DNA from 3 places in the Streptomyces sp. NBC_01294 genome. Region 3 is predicted to be linked to each of the others. Evidence: predicted binding sites of a transcription regulator. Region 3 holds the regulator's gene; each other region holds the start of a gene.
What was found. The regulator HrcA, encoded in region 3, represses chaperone genes, less so after heat shock. The targets are predictions, from matches to a motif close to TTNGCACTCNGNNNNNCNGAGTGCNAA.
Positions count from the first base shown of each region.

Region 1: the regulator HrcA is predicted to act here: its motif matches at 2,759-2,785, upstream of groES (co-chaperone GroES).
Region 2: the regulator HrcA is predicted to act here: its motif matches at 2,341-2,367, upstream of groL (chaperonin GroEL).

Region 1 covers NZ_CP108423.1:3,230,531-3,235,391, forward strand. Annotated here, with positions in the region: gene OG534_RS14320 (ester cyclase) at 1-474, shown strand, start outside; gene groL (chaperonin GroEL) at 542-2,170, opposite strand; gene groES (co-chaperone GroES) at 2,307-2,615, opposite strand; gene OG534_RS14335 (FtsW/RodA/SpoVE family cell cycle protein) at 3,496-4,861, shown strand, end outside.
Region 2 covers NZ_CP108423.1:4,425,040-4,429,900, reverse strand. Annotated here, with positions in the region: gene OG534_RS20110 (Uma2 family endonuclease) at 1-461, shown strand, start outside; gene groL (chaperonin GroEL) at 553-2,175, opposite strand; gene OG534_RS20100 (cold-shock protein) at 2,506-2,712, opposite strand; gene OG534_RS20095 (MoaD/ThiS family protein) at 3,186-3,464, opposite strand; gene thrC (threonine synthase) at 3,501-4,799, opposite strand; SAM riboswitch class I at 4,793-4,861, opposite strand, start outside.
Region 3 covers NZ_CP108423.1:5,518,306-5,523,166, forward strand. Annotated here, with positions in the region: gene hemW (radical SAM family heme chaperone HemW) at 1-146, shown strand, start outside; gene OG534_RS24850 (Uma2 family endonuclease) at 271-801, shown strand; gene OG534_RS24855 (DUF3097 domain-containing protein) at 803-1,606, opposite strand; gene OG534_RS24860 (MBL fold metallo-hydrolase) at 1,635-2,360, opposite strand; gene hrcA (heat-inducible transcriptional repressor HrcA) at 2,497-3,513, shown strand; gene dnaJ (molecular chaperone DnaJ) at 3,514-4,653, shown strand; gene OG534_RS24875 (nitronate monooxygenase) at 4,810-4,861, shown strand, end outside.

The DNA of each region.
Region 1 (4,861 bases), 2.3 Mb from region 3:
ATGTTCCAGGAGATGGTGGCCCTGTGCGAGGGGATGCCGACCTTCACCAACCTCGACGTGGTCCGCGACGAGAGCATCAACAAGCACATGGTGAACCGGATGTTCGACGAGTGCCTCATGAAGGGGAACCTCGACGTCATCGAGGAGGTGTTCACGCCCCGGTACATCGACCACGACATGATGAAGGACGGGCCCGTCACCGGACGGGCCGTCATGCGCGACGACGTCACGGCCTGGCGCAAGGCCTTCGACTACAGCTTCACCACGGACGCGCAGCTGGCCGAGGGCGACTACGTCACCACGGTGTGGAGCTGGACCGGAACCCACAAGGGCGAGTTCCAGGGCATCGCGCCGACCGGCAAGAAGTGCACCATGACCGGCACCACGACGTTCCGCTGCGAGGACGGAATGATCGCGGAGGGCTGGTGGCACATGGACGCCATGGGCCTGATGCGCCAACTGGGCGCGATGTAGCCCCCACACACACGGGAAGGCCCCGTTCCGCAGATGCGGAACGGGGCCTTCCAAGCGCGGTGCGCGATCAGTGGCTGTGGCCGTGACCGTGGCCGTGACCGGCGTCGCCCTCGTCGTCCGCCGGCTTCTCGACGACCAGGGTCTCGGTCGTGAGCAGCAGGGAGGCGATGGAAGCGGCGTTCTCCAGCGCGGAACGGGTGACCTTCACCGGGTCGATGACGCCGGCCTTGACCAGGTCGCCGTACTCGCCGGTGGCGGCGTTGAAGCCCTGGCCCTTGTCGAGCTCGGCCACCTTCGCGGTGATGACGTAGCCCTCGAGGCCGGCGTTCTCCGCGATCCAGCGCAGCGGCTCGACGGCGGCGCGGCGCACGACCGCGACACCGGTGGCCTCGTCGCCCGACAGGCCGAGGTTGCCCTCGAGGACCTTGACGGCGTGGACGAGCGCGGAGCCACCGCCGGAGACGATGCCCTCCTCGACCGCGGCGCGGGTCGCCGAGATGGCGTCCTCGAGACGGTGCTTCTTCTCCTTGAGCTCCACCTCGGTGGCGGCGCCGACCTTGATGACGCAGACGCCGCCGGCGAGCTTCGCCAGCCGCTCCTGCAGCTTCTCGCGGTCCCAGTCCGAGTCGGTGGACTCGATCTCGGCCTTGATCTGGTTGACGCGACCGACGACTTCCTCGTGGCTGCCGCCACCGTCGACGATGGTCGTGTCGTCCTTGGAGATGGTGACGCGGCGGGCGGAGCCCAGTACGTCCAGACCGGCCTGGTCGAGCTTGAGGCCGACCTCCTCGGCGATGACGGTGGCACCGGTGAGGGTGGCCATGTCCTGCAGCATCGCCTTGCGACGGTCACCGAAGCCCGGGGCCTTGACGGCGACCGCGTTGAAGGTGCCGCGGATCTTGTTGACGACGAGGGTGGAGAGCGCCTCGCCCTCGACGTCCTCGGCGATGATCAGCAGCGGGCGGGAGCCGCCGGCCTGGATGACCTTCTCCAGCAGGGGCAGGAGATCCTGGATGGAGGAGATCTTGCCCTGGTTGATCAGGATGTACGGGTCGTCGAGGACGGCCTCCATACGCTCCTGGTCGGAGACCATGTACGGGGAGAGGTAGCCCTTGTCGAAGGCCATGCCCTCGGTGAACTCCAGCTCCAGGCCGAAGGTGTTGGACTCCTCGACGGTGATGACACCGTCCTTGCCGACCTTGTCCATCGCCTCGGCGATGAGCTCGCCGACCTGCTGGTCCTGCGCGGAGAGCGCGGCCACGGCGGCGATGTCGGACTTGTCCTCGATCGGACGGGCAGTCGCGAGGAGCTCCTCGGAGACGGCCTTGACCGCGGCGTCGATGCCCTTCTTCAGGGCGGCCGGGGAAGCACCCGCGGCGACGTTGCGCAGACCCTCGCGGACCAGCGCCTGGGCCAGCACGGTGGCGGTGGTGGTGCCGTCACCCGCGATGTCGTTGGTCTTGGTCGCCACCTCCTTCACGAGCTGCGCGCCCAGGTTCTCGTACGGGTCGTCCAGCTCGACCTCGCGGGCGATGGTGACACCGTCGTTGGTGATGGTGGGGGCGCCGAACTTCTTGTCGATGACGACGTTGCGGCCCTTGGGGCCGATCGTCACCTTGACCGTGTCGGCAAGCTTGTTGACGCCGCGCTCGAGGGCGCGACGGGCGTCCTCGTCGAACTTCAGGATCTTCGGCATGGGAGCGGTTCAGTCCTCTCGTTGCGATCCTCGGCCGCTCACCGCGACCTCCACCGCCTAGAACGAACTACGCCCCTCGCCGCCCGGCATCAGCAGGGTGACCAGGGGCGCAGCTCAAATCAAATCTGGAAGCGAATTACTTCTCGACGATCGCGAGCACGTCGCGAGCCGAGAGGACGAGGTACTCCTCGCCGCTGTACTTCACTTCGGTGCCGCCGTACTTGGAGTACAGCACGATGTCGCCGACGGTGACGTCCAGCGGGAGACGCTGGCCGTCTTCGAAGCGACCCGGACCGACCGCGAGGACGACGCCCTCCTGGGGCTTCTCCTTCGCGGTGTCCGGGATGACCAGGCCAGAGGCCGTGGTCTGCTCGGCGTCGAGCGGCTGGACCACAATGCGGTCCTCGAGCGGCTTGATGGCAACCTTGGAGCTGGCGGTCGTCACGATCCGACCTCCCCCTTCGGAGATCCGGGGTTAACTGTCTGAGGTGGCGACCAGGTCGATCCGTCGTCGCGGGTGCCGGATCTGCCTGTCGCTGTGTTGGCACTCACCAGGGGTGAGTGCCAGGTGCGAGACTATTCCGGCGATTAGCACTCGGTCAAGCGGAGTGCCAATTCCCGACCCCCGGGCGTTGCGCGGACCGGGCCGGAAACCCCGAAAACCCGGGCGCACGGACGTTCGCGATCAGCACTCTCCCGGACCTGACCAGGACGAACTCCGGCGTGCGGCGGCACCACGCCGCCCCCGTCGCCGTCGGCCTCGCCTTCGATACCTGGGTTGTTCTCGGCCGCCGCGCCGAGGCCGGTGACCCTGCCGACGGGGGTGGAGGGCACCTTCCAGGCGGGAGCGGTGCACCTGGGAGGAGTCCTCGGACGGGGAGCGGGAGGCGATCTGCCGAGGTTCCTTCACCGCCTCTGACGGATCGTTCACGATCCCGCGCATCGAGTCCCCCATGGGCCTGGGCCTGACCGTCTTCGCGTTCCCGGCCGTCGCACTGACCGGGCTCACACGCGACCTCCTCGGCCGCCGGAGGCGCCGCGCGACCGACCTCGCCGAGCTCCGGAAGGAACCATGGGGAGGACCTCAACGTCGTTGATGATATGAAGATAAAGCGCCTCATTGCCGAGCAGATCGGACTCAAAGCCTCCGCTACCCCGGACGCACCGGGCACGTCGGGCACACGGGGCGCCGCGTCCGCACCTCCGGCGACACACCAGGCTTCACGTGAGCCGTCACGTGAGCCGTCAGGTGAGGCGTCACCTCCGCAGCCCTCCCCACCCTCTTCGCCTTCCCCGTGCACCCCCAAGGACGGTGGCGGCATCCCGTGCGTGGGCTGAAGCCCCTGACGTCGGCGGGCGCCCGCCGGCGGACCGAGGCGCTGCTCCTGGTCTTCGTCATCGTCATCGCCGTCTTCGGCCACGCCGCCGCGGGCCTCGCCATGAACGACCGACTGCCGCCCAACCTCGCCGGCTTCACCATCAGCATGACCCTGCTCTCGCTGGTGGGGCACTTGGGCGTGCGCCGCTTCGCGGCCTACGCGGATCCGCTGGTCTTCCCGCTCGCCATGCTGCTGACCGGGCTGGGGCTGGTACTGATCCACCGCCTCGACCAGGGCTACATCGAGCGGTGGAACTCGGACGCGAACGCCCCGGGCCAGCTGATGTGGACGGTGGTCGGCGTCGGCGCCTGCATCGCGGTGGTGGCCCTGCTGCGCGACCACCGGCTGCTGCAACGGTTCATCTACATCACGATGGCCGTCGCCCTGGTGCTGCTGATCGCGCCGGCGTTCTTCGGCGCGGACACGTACGGCGCCAAGCGGTGGATCATCCTCTTCGGCTTCTCGGTACAGCCCGGCGAGTTCGTGAAGATCATGATCGCGATCTTCTTCGCCGGCTACCTGGTCATCCACCGCGACTCGCTCGCGCTGACGGGCCGGAAGTTCCTCGGCATGCGGCTGCCCCCGATGCGCCAGCTCGGCCCCATCATCACGGTGTGGATCGTCTCGATGCTGGTGCTGGTCTTCGAACGCGACCTCGGCACCTCGCTGATCTTCTTCGGCGTGTTCGTGGTGATGCTGTACGTCGCCACCGAGCGCACCAGCTGGATCATCTGCGGCCTGCTCATGGCCGCGGCCGGCGCCTTCGTGGTCGGCTCGACGGAGCCGCACGTCAAGGCGCGCGTGGCGGCCTGGCTCGACCCGCTCTCCGTCTACTGGCCGACCCCGCCCCCGGGCGTCACCTCGGACCAGTCGGCGCAGGCCCTGTTCAGCTTCGGCACGGGCGGCATGTCCGGCACCGGCCTCGGCATGGGCCACCCGGAGCTGATCAAGTTCGCCGGCCGCAGCGACTTCATCCTCACGACGGTGGGCGAGGAGCTCGGCCTGGCCGGGGTCATGGCGGTCCTGATCCTGTACGCGCTCCTCGTGCAGCGGGGGCTGCGGATGGCGCTCGGCGCCCGCGACCCCTTCGGCAAACTGCTCGCGGTGGGCCTGGCCGCGGCGCTGGCCCTGCAGGTCTTCGTGGTCGCGGGCGGCGTCACGGGCCTGATCCCCCTGACGGGCAAGGCCCTGCCCTTCCTGGCCAAGGGCGGCTCGTCCCTCCTGGCCAACTGGATCATGATCGCCCTCCTCCTGCGCATCAGCGACAGCGCGGAACGCCAACGCGAGGCGGACACCCACGGCCCAGCAGAAA
Region 2 (4,861 bases), 1.1 Mb from region 3:
GGGGGAAGATCATCGTGTCGCCGTTTTCCACGCTGCGCTACTTGCGTCGCATGCGTGCGCTGCGTGAACAGCTCCAGGCCCACGCACCCGAAGGACACATCGCGGAGATCGCGCCCTTCCTCTTCCGCTTCTCGGCAGCGGAGCGGGCGTACGGGCCCGACCTCTTCGTGGCCGACGAATCGGCCTTCGACGGCGAGGGCCGGCACGCGGACGGGGCGGCCCTGTCGCTCGTCGGTGAGTTCACGTCCGTCTCCACCAGGGATGCCGACTGGACCGAGAAGCTAGACGTGTACGGCCGACTCGTACCGGTCTACATGGTCGTCGACATGCAGGACTCGGAGATCACCTGCTTCTGGGAACCCTCCCCACACGGATACCGCTCCCGGACGACGGTGTCCTTCGGCGAGGCCCTGCACGTCCCCGAGCCGTTCGGCTTCGCCATCGACACCACCGGCTTCTGATCCGGCGGAAACGCCCGAGGGCGGCACCCCAGTCGGGGTGCCGCCCTCGTTCGAGAACAGCCGATCAACCAGTGGCCGGAGCCCGGGTCGATCAGAAGTCCATGTCACCGCCCGGCATGCCGCCCGGGGCGCCGGCGCCGGCCTTCTCGGGCTTGTCCGCGATGACGGCCTCGGTCGTCAGGAACAGCGCGGCGATCGACGCGGCGTTCTGCAGCGCGGAGCGCGTGACCTTCGCCGGGTCGATGATGCCCTCGGCGATCATGTCGACGTACTCGCCGGTCGCGGCGTTCAGGCCGTGACCGATCGGCAGGTTGCGCACCTTCTCGACGACGACGCCACCCTCGAGACCACCGTTGACGGCGATCTGCTTGAGCGGGGCCTCCAGCGCGAGCTTCACGGCGTTGGCGCCGGTCGCCTCGTCACCCTCGAGCTCCAGCTTGTCGAAGACCGCGGAGGCCTGCAGCAGGGCCACGCCACCACCGGCGACGATGCCCTCCTCGACGGCCGCCTTCGCGTTGCGAACGGCGTCCTCGATGCGGTGCTTGCGCTCCTTGAGCTCGACCTCGGTCGCGGCGCCGGCCTTGATGACGGCCACGCCGCCGGCCAGCTTCGCGAGGCGCTCCTGGAGCTTCTCGCGGTCGTAGTCCGAGTCGGAGTTCTCGATCTCGGCGCGGATCTGGTTCACGCGACCGGCGACCTGGTCGCTGTCACCGGCACCGTCGACGATGGTGGTCTCGTCCTTGGTGATGACGACCTTGCGGGCGCGGCCGAGCAGGTCGAGACCGGCGTTCTCCAGCTTGAGGCCGACCTCCTCGGAGATGACCGTGCCGCCCGTGAGGATGGCGATGTCACCGAGCATGGCCTTGCGGCGGTCGCCGAAGCCCGGGGCCTTGACGGCGACGGACTTGAAGGTGCCGCGGATCTTGTTGACGACGAGGGTGGAGAGCGCCTCGCCCTCGACGTCCTCGGCGATGATCAGCAGCGGCTTGCCGGACTGCATGACCTTCTCCAGGAGCGGCAGCAGGTCCTTGACCGAGCCGATCTTGGAGTTGACGATCAGGATGTACGGGTCGTCGAGGGACGACTCCATGCGCTCCATGTCGGTGGCGAAGTACGCCGAGATGTAGCCCTTGTCGAAGCGCATGCCCTCGGTGAGCTCAAGCTCCAGCCCGAAGGTCTGGGACTCCTCGACGGTGATGACGCCTTCCTTGCCGACCTTGTCCATGGCCTCGGCGATGAGCTCGCCGATCTGGGTGTCGGCGGCGGAGATGGAGGCCGTCGAAGCGATCTGCTCCTTGGTCTCGACATCCTTGGCCTGGGCGAGCAGGGCGGCGGAGACGGCCTCGACGGCCTTCTCGATACCACGCTTGAGGGCCATCGGGTTGGCGCCGGCGGCAACGTTGCGCAGGCCCTCGCGGACGAGCGCCTGGGCCAGGACGGTGGCGGTGGTCGTACCGTCGCCCGCGACGTCGTCCGTCTTCTTGGCGACTTCCTTGACCAGCTCGGCGCCGATCTTCTCGTACGGGTCCTCGAGCTCGATCTCCTTGGCGATGGAGACACCATCGTTGGTGATCGTGGGGGCGCCCCACTTCTTCTCAAGGACGACGTTGCGACCCTTGGGGCCAAGGGTGACCTTGACGGCGTCGGCGAGCTGGTTCATGCCTCGCTCGAGACCGCGCCGGGCCTCCTCGTTGAACGCAATGATCTTGGCCATCTGAAGTGGTCCTCCCGGACAGCGGTGGATTGCTCCCGGACCGCGCCCGCGCCCGCGACGGACGGCCTGAGTGCCCGGCGGTTCCTTCCCGCCGGACCCTGCGGGCCTCACCGACCCGGTCCTCGTTTGGTAGCACTCTCACCCGGAGAGTGCTAACGCCAATGATTAGCACTCGGCACCCTCGAGTGCAAGCGGCTTGGGGCAACACCCCGGGACTCCCGGGCAACGCCAAGGGGCCCGCATCCCTCCTCAAGGATGCGGGCCCCTCGTATGTATGCGCGTACGCGGGTGCGCGCGTACGTGTCGCGTCGGTGGTCGATCGCTCCAGGACTAGCCGAGTGCGAGCTTGACCATGTCCGCCTGCGGACCCTTCTGGCCCTGCGAGATCTCGAACTCGACCCGCTGACCCTCTTCAAGGGTGCGGTACCCGTCCATCTGGATGGCGCTGTAGTGGACGAACACATCCGCACCACCGTCGACCGCGATGAAGCCGTAGCCCTTCTCCGCGTTGAACCACTTGACGGTGCCCTGAGCCATGCCTAACTCCCCTATTACTGGCCCTTGCGCGGGAACGCACTTCGCGTTCCCGGGTCAGAACTTGCGTCGGAACGCGTCGACCGAGGCTGAATGTATCTGCGCGAGTGCTGTCTGCAACAGGTCAATCCGACGAGAAATCTGGACACCGAGAAACATTGAAATAGAGTGAAAATTTGGCATATGGCAGGGCAACTCGGGCCTGACATATCTCGCCAAAGCCCCATACCGCGCTTGCACATTGACCCGATGTCGACCCTCAGGCGGCCCGTTCATATGCGGCGGGCAAGAACAGCGGAGGGGACTTCCCCAACCCTACCGCGCCCAATCAACCAGAATTGCCCCCTCCGCTTATAGCGGAGGGGGCAATTTCGGTTTGCGCGTGTCACCTGATAGGTGAGCAAGAAGCACTCAAGAGGTACTCAAGAGGTACTCAAGGGGTGCCCGAGGGGTACCCACAGGGCGATCCCGGGAGATCAGCAGCCGCCCGCGACGGCCGGGATGATCGAGACGCCGGCGCCGTCCGGCGTCGCCGCCTGCAGCCCGCCCTCGAAGCGCACGTCGTCGTCGTTCACGTAGACGTTCACGAAGCGGCGCAGCTTGCCCTGGTCGTCCAGGACGCGCGCGGCGATGCCCGGGTGGCTCTTCTCCAGGGACTCGATGACCTCGGCGAGGGTCCCGCCCTCGGCCGGGACCTCGGCCTGACCGCCGGTGTAGGTGCGCAGGATGGTGGGGATGCGGACGTTGACGCTCATGGCGCTACTGCCTTTCCGGTAGAGCAGGGGGGAGGGTCAGGCCAGGCCGGCGGCGCGGAACGCGTCCAGGCTCGGGCGGATGGTGGCGGTCTGCCCGCTGTCCGCGGCCACCGCCTCCAGGGTCTTGAGGCCGTCACCGGTGTTGAGGATGACGGTGGTCAGCGTCGGGTCGAGCTGCCCGTTCTCGATGAGCTTCTTCGTCACGCCGACGGTCACGCCGCCCGCGGTCTCGGCGAAGATGCCCTCGGTCTGCGCGAGGATCTTGATGGCCTCGACGACCTGCTCGTCGGTGACGTCGTCGACGAAGCCGCCGGTGCGCCGCGCGATGTCCAGGACGTACGGGCCGTCCGCCGGGTTGCCGATCGCGAGGGACTTGGCGATGGTGTTCGGCTTCTGCGGGCGGACCACCTCGTGACCGGCCTTGAAGGCGGTCGACACCGGGGAGCAGCCCTCGGCCTGGGCGCCGAAGATCTTGTACGGCTTGTCCTCGACGAGCCCGAGCTTGACGAGCTCCTGCAGACCCTTGTCGATCTTCGTCAGCTGCGAGCCGGACGCGATCGGGATCACGATCTGGTCGGGCAGCTGCCAGCCGAGCTGCTCGCAGATCTCGTACGCCAGGGTCTTGGAGCCCTCGCCGTAGTACGGGCGCAGGTTGACGTTGACGAAGCCCCAGCCCTCGCCCAGCGGGTCGCCGATGAGCTCGGAGCAGAAGCGGTTGACGTCGTCGTAGTTGCCCTCGATGCCGACCAGGTCACCGCCGTACACACCGGCCATGACGACCTTGCCCTGCTCCAGGTCGTGCGGGATGAACACGCAGGAGCGGAAGCCGGCCCGGGCGGCCGCGGCGCCGACGGCGCCGGCCAGGTTGCCGGTGGAGGAGCAGGACAGGGTGGTGAAGCCGAAGGCGCGGGCGGCCTCGACGGCGATGGCCACGACGCGGTCCTTGAAGGAGTGCGTCGGGTTGCCGGAGTCGTCCTTGACGTAGAGCTTGCCGGTGACACCGAGCTCCTTGGCCAGGTTCTCGGCGTCCACGAGCTTGGTGAAGCCCGGGTTCAGGCTCGGCTTGGAGGCCACGTCCGCGGGGACGGGCAGCAGCGGCGCGTAGCGCCAGATGTTGTTGGGGCCGGCCTCGATCGCGGCGCGCAGGGCCTCGGGGTCACCGGTCGGGAGGTCGTAGGCGACTTCCAGCGGTCCGAAGCACTCGGCGCACGCGAAGATGGGACCGAGTTCGAAGCGGGTACCGCACTCGCGACAGGAAAGGCCGGTGGCAGGTCCGAGATCAACAGAGGTGGCGACAGTCTGTGCAGCCATGATGGCGAGGCCCTTTCTCCTCATCTTCCCCATGGCGCACTTCGCCATGAGACGGAATTGGCACCTTCCCTAGCCGGGGACCTCGC
Region 3 (4,861 bases):
TGCTCGCCCCGGCCGGGCTCGCCGCCTCCCGCAAGGCCCTCGCCGACGGGCTGCTGGACGCCGCGCCGTACGAGGCCGGGCGGGCCGTCCTGACCCTGCGGGGGCGGCTGCTGGCCGACGCCGTGGTCCGGGACCTGGTGGACTGATCACTCCACGGAGTGAATCGCTGCGAATGAGCGCAGGCGCGGCCTAGCCTGTTCGTAGCCTTCTGTCGCATACCCGGCGGCAGAAGTGGAGGGCACGGAGATGACCGCTGTGGACGATCGCCGGATGACCGAGTACTTCGAGAGCTTCGAGGCTCCCGAGGGGGTCAAGGTTGAGCTCCTCAGGGGGGAAATCGTGATGATGGCGGGGCCCGACGTGGTCCACAACCTGATCGTCCTGTTCGTCCAGCGGCAGATCCCGGTCGGATGCTGGTACCCGCTCCAGACGCAGGACGTGGACATTCCGGCGGAGTCGTCCGAGCCGCAGCCGGACCTCGTGGTCCTGCCGACCGAGGCAGCGCCTGAGTCGGGCCGTTTGGTGCCCGCCTCAGCTCTGGCGATGGTGGTTGAGGTCGTCTCCAAGACCAGCAAGCTGCGCGACCACGTGACGAAGCGCTCCATCTACGCGGCGGGCGGCATCCCCACCTATTTGATCATCGACCCCTTCCAGGCCAAGTGCGTGGTGCTGACCGAACCCTTCGGCGCCGGAGACGAAGCCGACTACCGGACCGAGCGGACCAGCAAGTTCGGTGAACCGGTCCCGCTCGACGTCCTCGGTGTCACGCTCGACACCGCGGAGTTCGGCACCCTGCCGTAGCTCAGACAGGTGCCGTCACGAAGTCGATCAGCTCCTCGACGCGGCCCAGGAGCGTCGGCTCCAGGTCCTTGTAGGACGTCACGCGGGACAGGATGTGCTGCCAGGCGGCGCCCGTGTTCTCCGGCCAGCCCAGGGCCCGGCAGACGCCCGTCTTCCAGTCCTGGCCGCGGGGGACCACCGGCCACGCAGCGATGCCCAGCGCGGACGGCTTCACCGCCTGCCAGACGTCCACGTACGGGTGGCCCACGATCAGGACGTCCGCGGAGGTCACCGACGCCGCGATACGGGACTCCTTCGAGCCGGGCACCAGGTGGTCCACCAGGATCCCCAGGCGGGCGTCGGGGGCCGGCGCGAACTCCGCCACGACGGCCGGGAGGTCGTCGATGCCCTCCAGGTACTCCACCACCACGCCCTCGATGCGCAGGTCGTCGCCCCAGACCCGCTCCACCAGCTCCGCGTCGTGCCGGCCCTCGACGTAGATCCGCCCCGCCCGGGCCACCCGCGCCCGGGCACCCGGAACGGCGATCGACCCCGAGGCCGTACGGGCGGGCGCCGACGGGCCCCGGGGCGGGCGGACCAGGGTGACCACCGCGCCCTCCAGCAGGAACCCCCGCGGCTCCATCGGGAACACCCGCCGCTTGCCGAAGCGGTCCTCCAGGGTCACCGTGCCCGCCTCGCAGGCCACCACCGCGCCGCAGAAGTCCGTACCCGCCACCTCGACCACCAGGTCGGGTTCCGCCGCCACCTCCGGCACGGCCTTGGGTCGCTTCCACTGGGGGGTCAGGTCGGGGGAGTACTCGCGCATCCGGCCGACAGTAGGAGAGCCGGGCGGGTCACGCCTCCGACACGCCGAAACGGGCTGCCAGTGTGGCGCGTTGCGCACGCACGAAGTCCGCCCGGACCACCGCTCCGTGACCCGGCACGTACAGCGCGTCGTCACCGCCCAGCGACAGCAGCCGGTCCAGGGCGGCGGGCCACTGCCCGGGCATGGCGTCCGGGCCCGCCATGGGCTCGCCCGACTCCTCGACCAGGTCCCCGCAGAAGACCACCTCGCGCTCGCCCGGTACGAAGACGGCCAGGTCGTGCCCGCTGTGCCCGGGCCCCACGTTGGCCAGCAGCACCTGCAGCCCGCCCAGTTCCAGCGTCCACTCGCCCGACACCGCGTGCCGGGGCAGCACCAGCAGGTCCACCGCCTCCGCCGCCTCCGCCTCCGCGAGCCCCTGCCGGACCGCGTCCTCGCGCAGCTCCTCGCGTTCCGCCGCCAGCAGCGAGTCCAGCCCGACCGCCCCGAACACCTCGGCCCCGGAGAAGGCGGCCCCGCCCAGGACATGATCGAAATGGCCGTGCGTGAATGCGATATGGGTCACGTGCCGGCCCGTCAGCCGCTCCGCCTCGGCCCGCACCTCGGCGCCCTCGCGCAGGCACGACCCGGGGTCGATCAGAAGGACCGAGTCCTCGCCCACCACCAGCCCCACGGTGCAGTCCCACACCGGCAGCCGCCGCCGGCCGGCCCGTCCGGTCAGCCGTTCCCAGCCCGCCTCTTCCCAACGCACGTCCATGCCGCGACGCTACCCTGGCGGGCCTCCCTTGCCAGGGTCTTACTACCCGGCCGTACACTGAGCGGGGGATCTCTGGCACTCGAACGACCTGAGTGCCAACGAACACGGCAACGGACCAGCTGGAGGTGTGCGCGCGATGCTCAGCGAACGCAGACTCGAAGTGCTGCGCGCCATCGTCCAGGACTACGTCGGGACGGAGGAGCCGGTCGGTTCCAAGGCGCTCACCGAGCGGCACCGGCTCGGCGTCTCGCCCGCCACCGTGCGCAACGACATGGCCGTGCTGGAGGACGAGGGCTACATCGCCCAGCCCCACACCAGTGCCGGCCGGATCCCCACCGACAAGGGCTACCGGCTCTTCGTCGACAAGCTGGCGGGGGTCAAACCGCTGTCGTCGCCCGAGCGCCGGGCCATCCAGAACTTCCTCGACGGCGCCGTCGACCTCGACGACGTCGTCGGCCGCACGGTGCGGCTGCTCGCGCAGCTCACCCGGCAGGTCGCGGTGGTCCAGTACCCGAGCCTGACCCGGTCGACCGTCCGGCACGTGGAGCTGCTCTCGCTCGCTCCCGCGCGCCTGATGCTCGTACTGATCACGGACACCGGACGCGTCGAGCAGCGGCTCATCGACTGCCCGGGTCCCTTCGGCGAGACCTCGCTGGCCGACCTGCGGGCCCGGCTCAACAGCCGGGTCGTCGGCCGGCGCTTCACCGATGTACCCCCGCTCGTCCAGGACCTGCCCGAATCCTTCGAGGCCGAGGACCGCGGCACCGTCTCCACGGTGCTCTCGACGCTCCTCGAAACCCTGGTCGAGGAAGCCGAAGAGCGGCTGATGATCGGCGGCACCGCCAATCTCACCCGCTTCGGACACGATTTTCCCCTGACGATCAGGCCGGTGCTCGAAGCACTCGAGGAGCAGGTCGTGCTCCTCAAGCTGCTGGGCGAGGCCAACGAGTCGGGAATGGCCGTACGGATCGGGCATGAGAATGCCTACGAGGGACTGAACTCCACGTCCGTCGTCTCGGTCGGTTACGGTTCGGGCGGCGAAACCGTCGCCAAGCTCGGCGTGGTCGGACCGACCCGCATGGATTACCCCGGAACGATGGGAGCGGTACGCGCAGTGGCACGTTACGTCGGACAGATCCTGGCGGAGTCGTAAGTGGCCACGGACTACTACGCCGTTCTCGGCGTGCGCCGCGACGCATCGCAGGACGAGATCAAGAAGGCCTTCCGTCGCCTCGCGCGTGAACTCCACCCGGATGTGAATCCGGACCCGAAGACGCAGGAGCGCTTCAAGGAGATCAACGCGGCTTACGAGGTGCTCTCGGACCCGCAGAAGAAGCAGGTCTACGACCTCGGCGGCGACCCGCTGTCCTCGTCCGGCGGTGGCGGCGGCGCGGGCGGATTCGGGGCGGGCGGCTTCGGCAACTTCTCCGACATCATGGACGCCTTCTTCGGCCAGGCCTCGCAGCGCGGCCCGCGCTCGCGGACCCGCCGCGGCCAGGACGCCATGATCCGCCTCGACCTGGAACTGGACGAGGCGGCCTTCGGGACGACCAAGGACATCCAGGTCGACACGGCCGTCGTCTGCACCACCTGCTCCGGCGAGGGTGCCGCCCCCGGCACCTCGGCGCAGACGTGTGACATGTGCCGTGGCCGCGGTGAGGTCTCGCAGGTCACCCGGTCCTTCCTGGGCCAGGTCATGACCTCGCGCCCCTGCCCGCAGTGCCAGGGCTTCGGCACCGTGGTCCCGACCCCGTGCCCCGAGTGCGCGGGCGACGGCCGGGTCCGCTCCCGTCGCAGCCTCACGGTCAAGATCCCGGCCGGTGTCGAGAACGGCACCCGGATCCAGCTCGCGGGCGAGGGCGAGGTCGGCCCCGGCGGCGGCCCCGCCGGCGACCTGTACGTGGAGATCCACGAGCTGGCGCACCCGACCTTCCAGCGGCGGGGTGACGACCTGCACTGCACGGTCACCATCCCGATGACGGCGGCCGCGCTGGGCACCAAGTGCCCGCTGGAGACGCTGGACGGCCTGGAGGAGATCGACATCCGGCCCGGCACCGGGTCCGGCCAGGCGATTCCGCTGCACGGGCGCGGCGTCACGCACCTGCGCGGCGGCGGGCGCGGCGACCTGATCGTGCACGTCGAGGTCACCACCCCGGGCAAGCTGGACGCGCAGCAGGAGGACCTGCTGCGCCAGCTGGCGAAGCTGCGCGGCGAGGAGCGGCCGATGGGCCAGTTCGCGCCGGGTCAGCAGGGGTTGTTCAGCCGTCTGAAGGACGCGTTCAACGGTCGCTGACCGACCGGCGACCACCCGCACGAGCCCGGCCAGGGGATTCCCCGGCCGGGCTCGTCGCATGAGCCGGGCGCGGGCCGAAGGCCGGCCGAGAAGCGGACTATGCCAGGCGAATGCCATGATTCGGCCCCCCGCTTGGGACGTGGCACGATGCAGTCCATGTCCTCCGCGCCGAACGGTCCCTCCCCGTACCCGATCGTGCAGGCTCCCA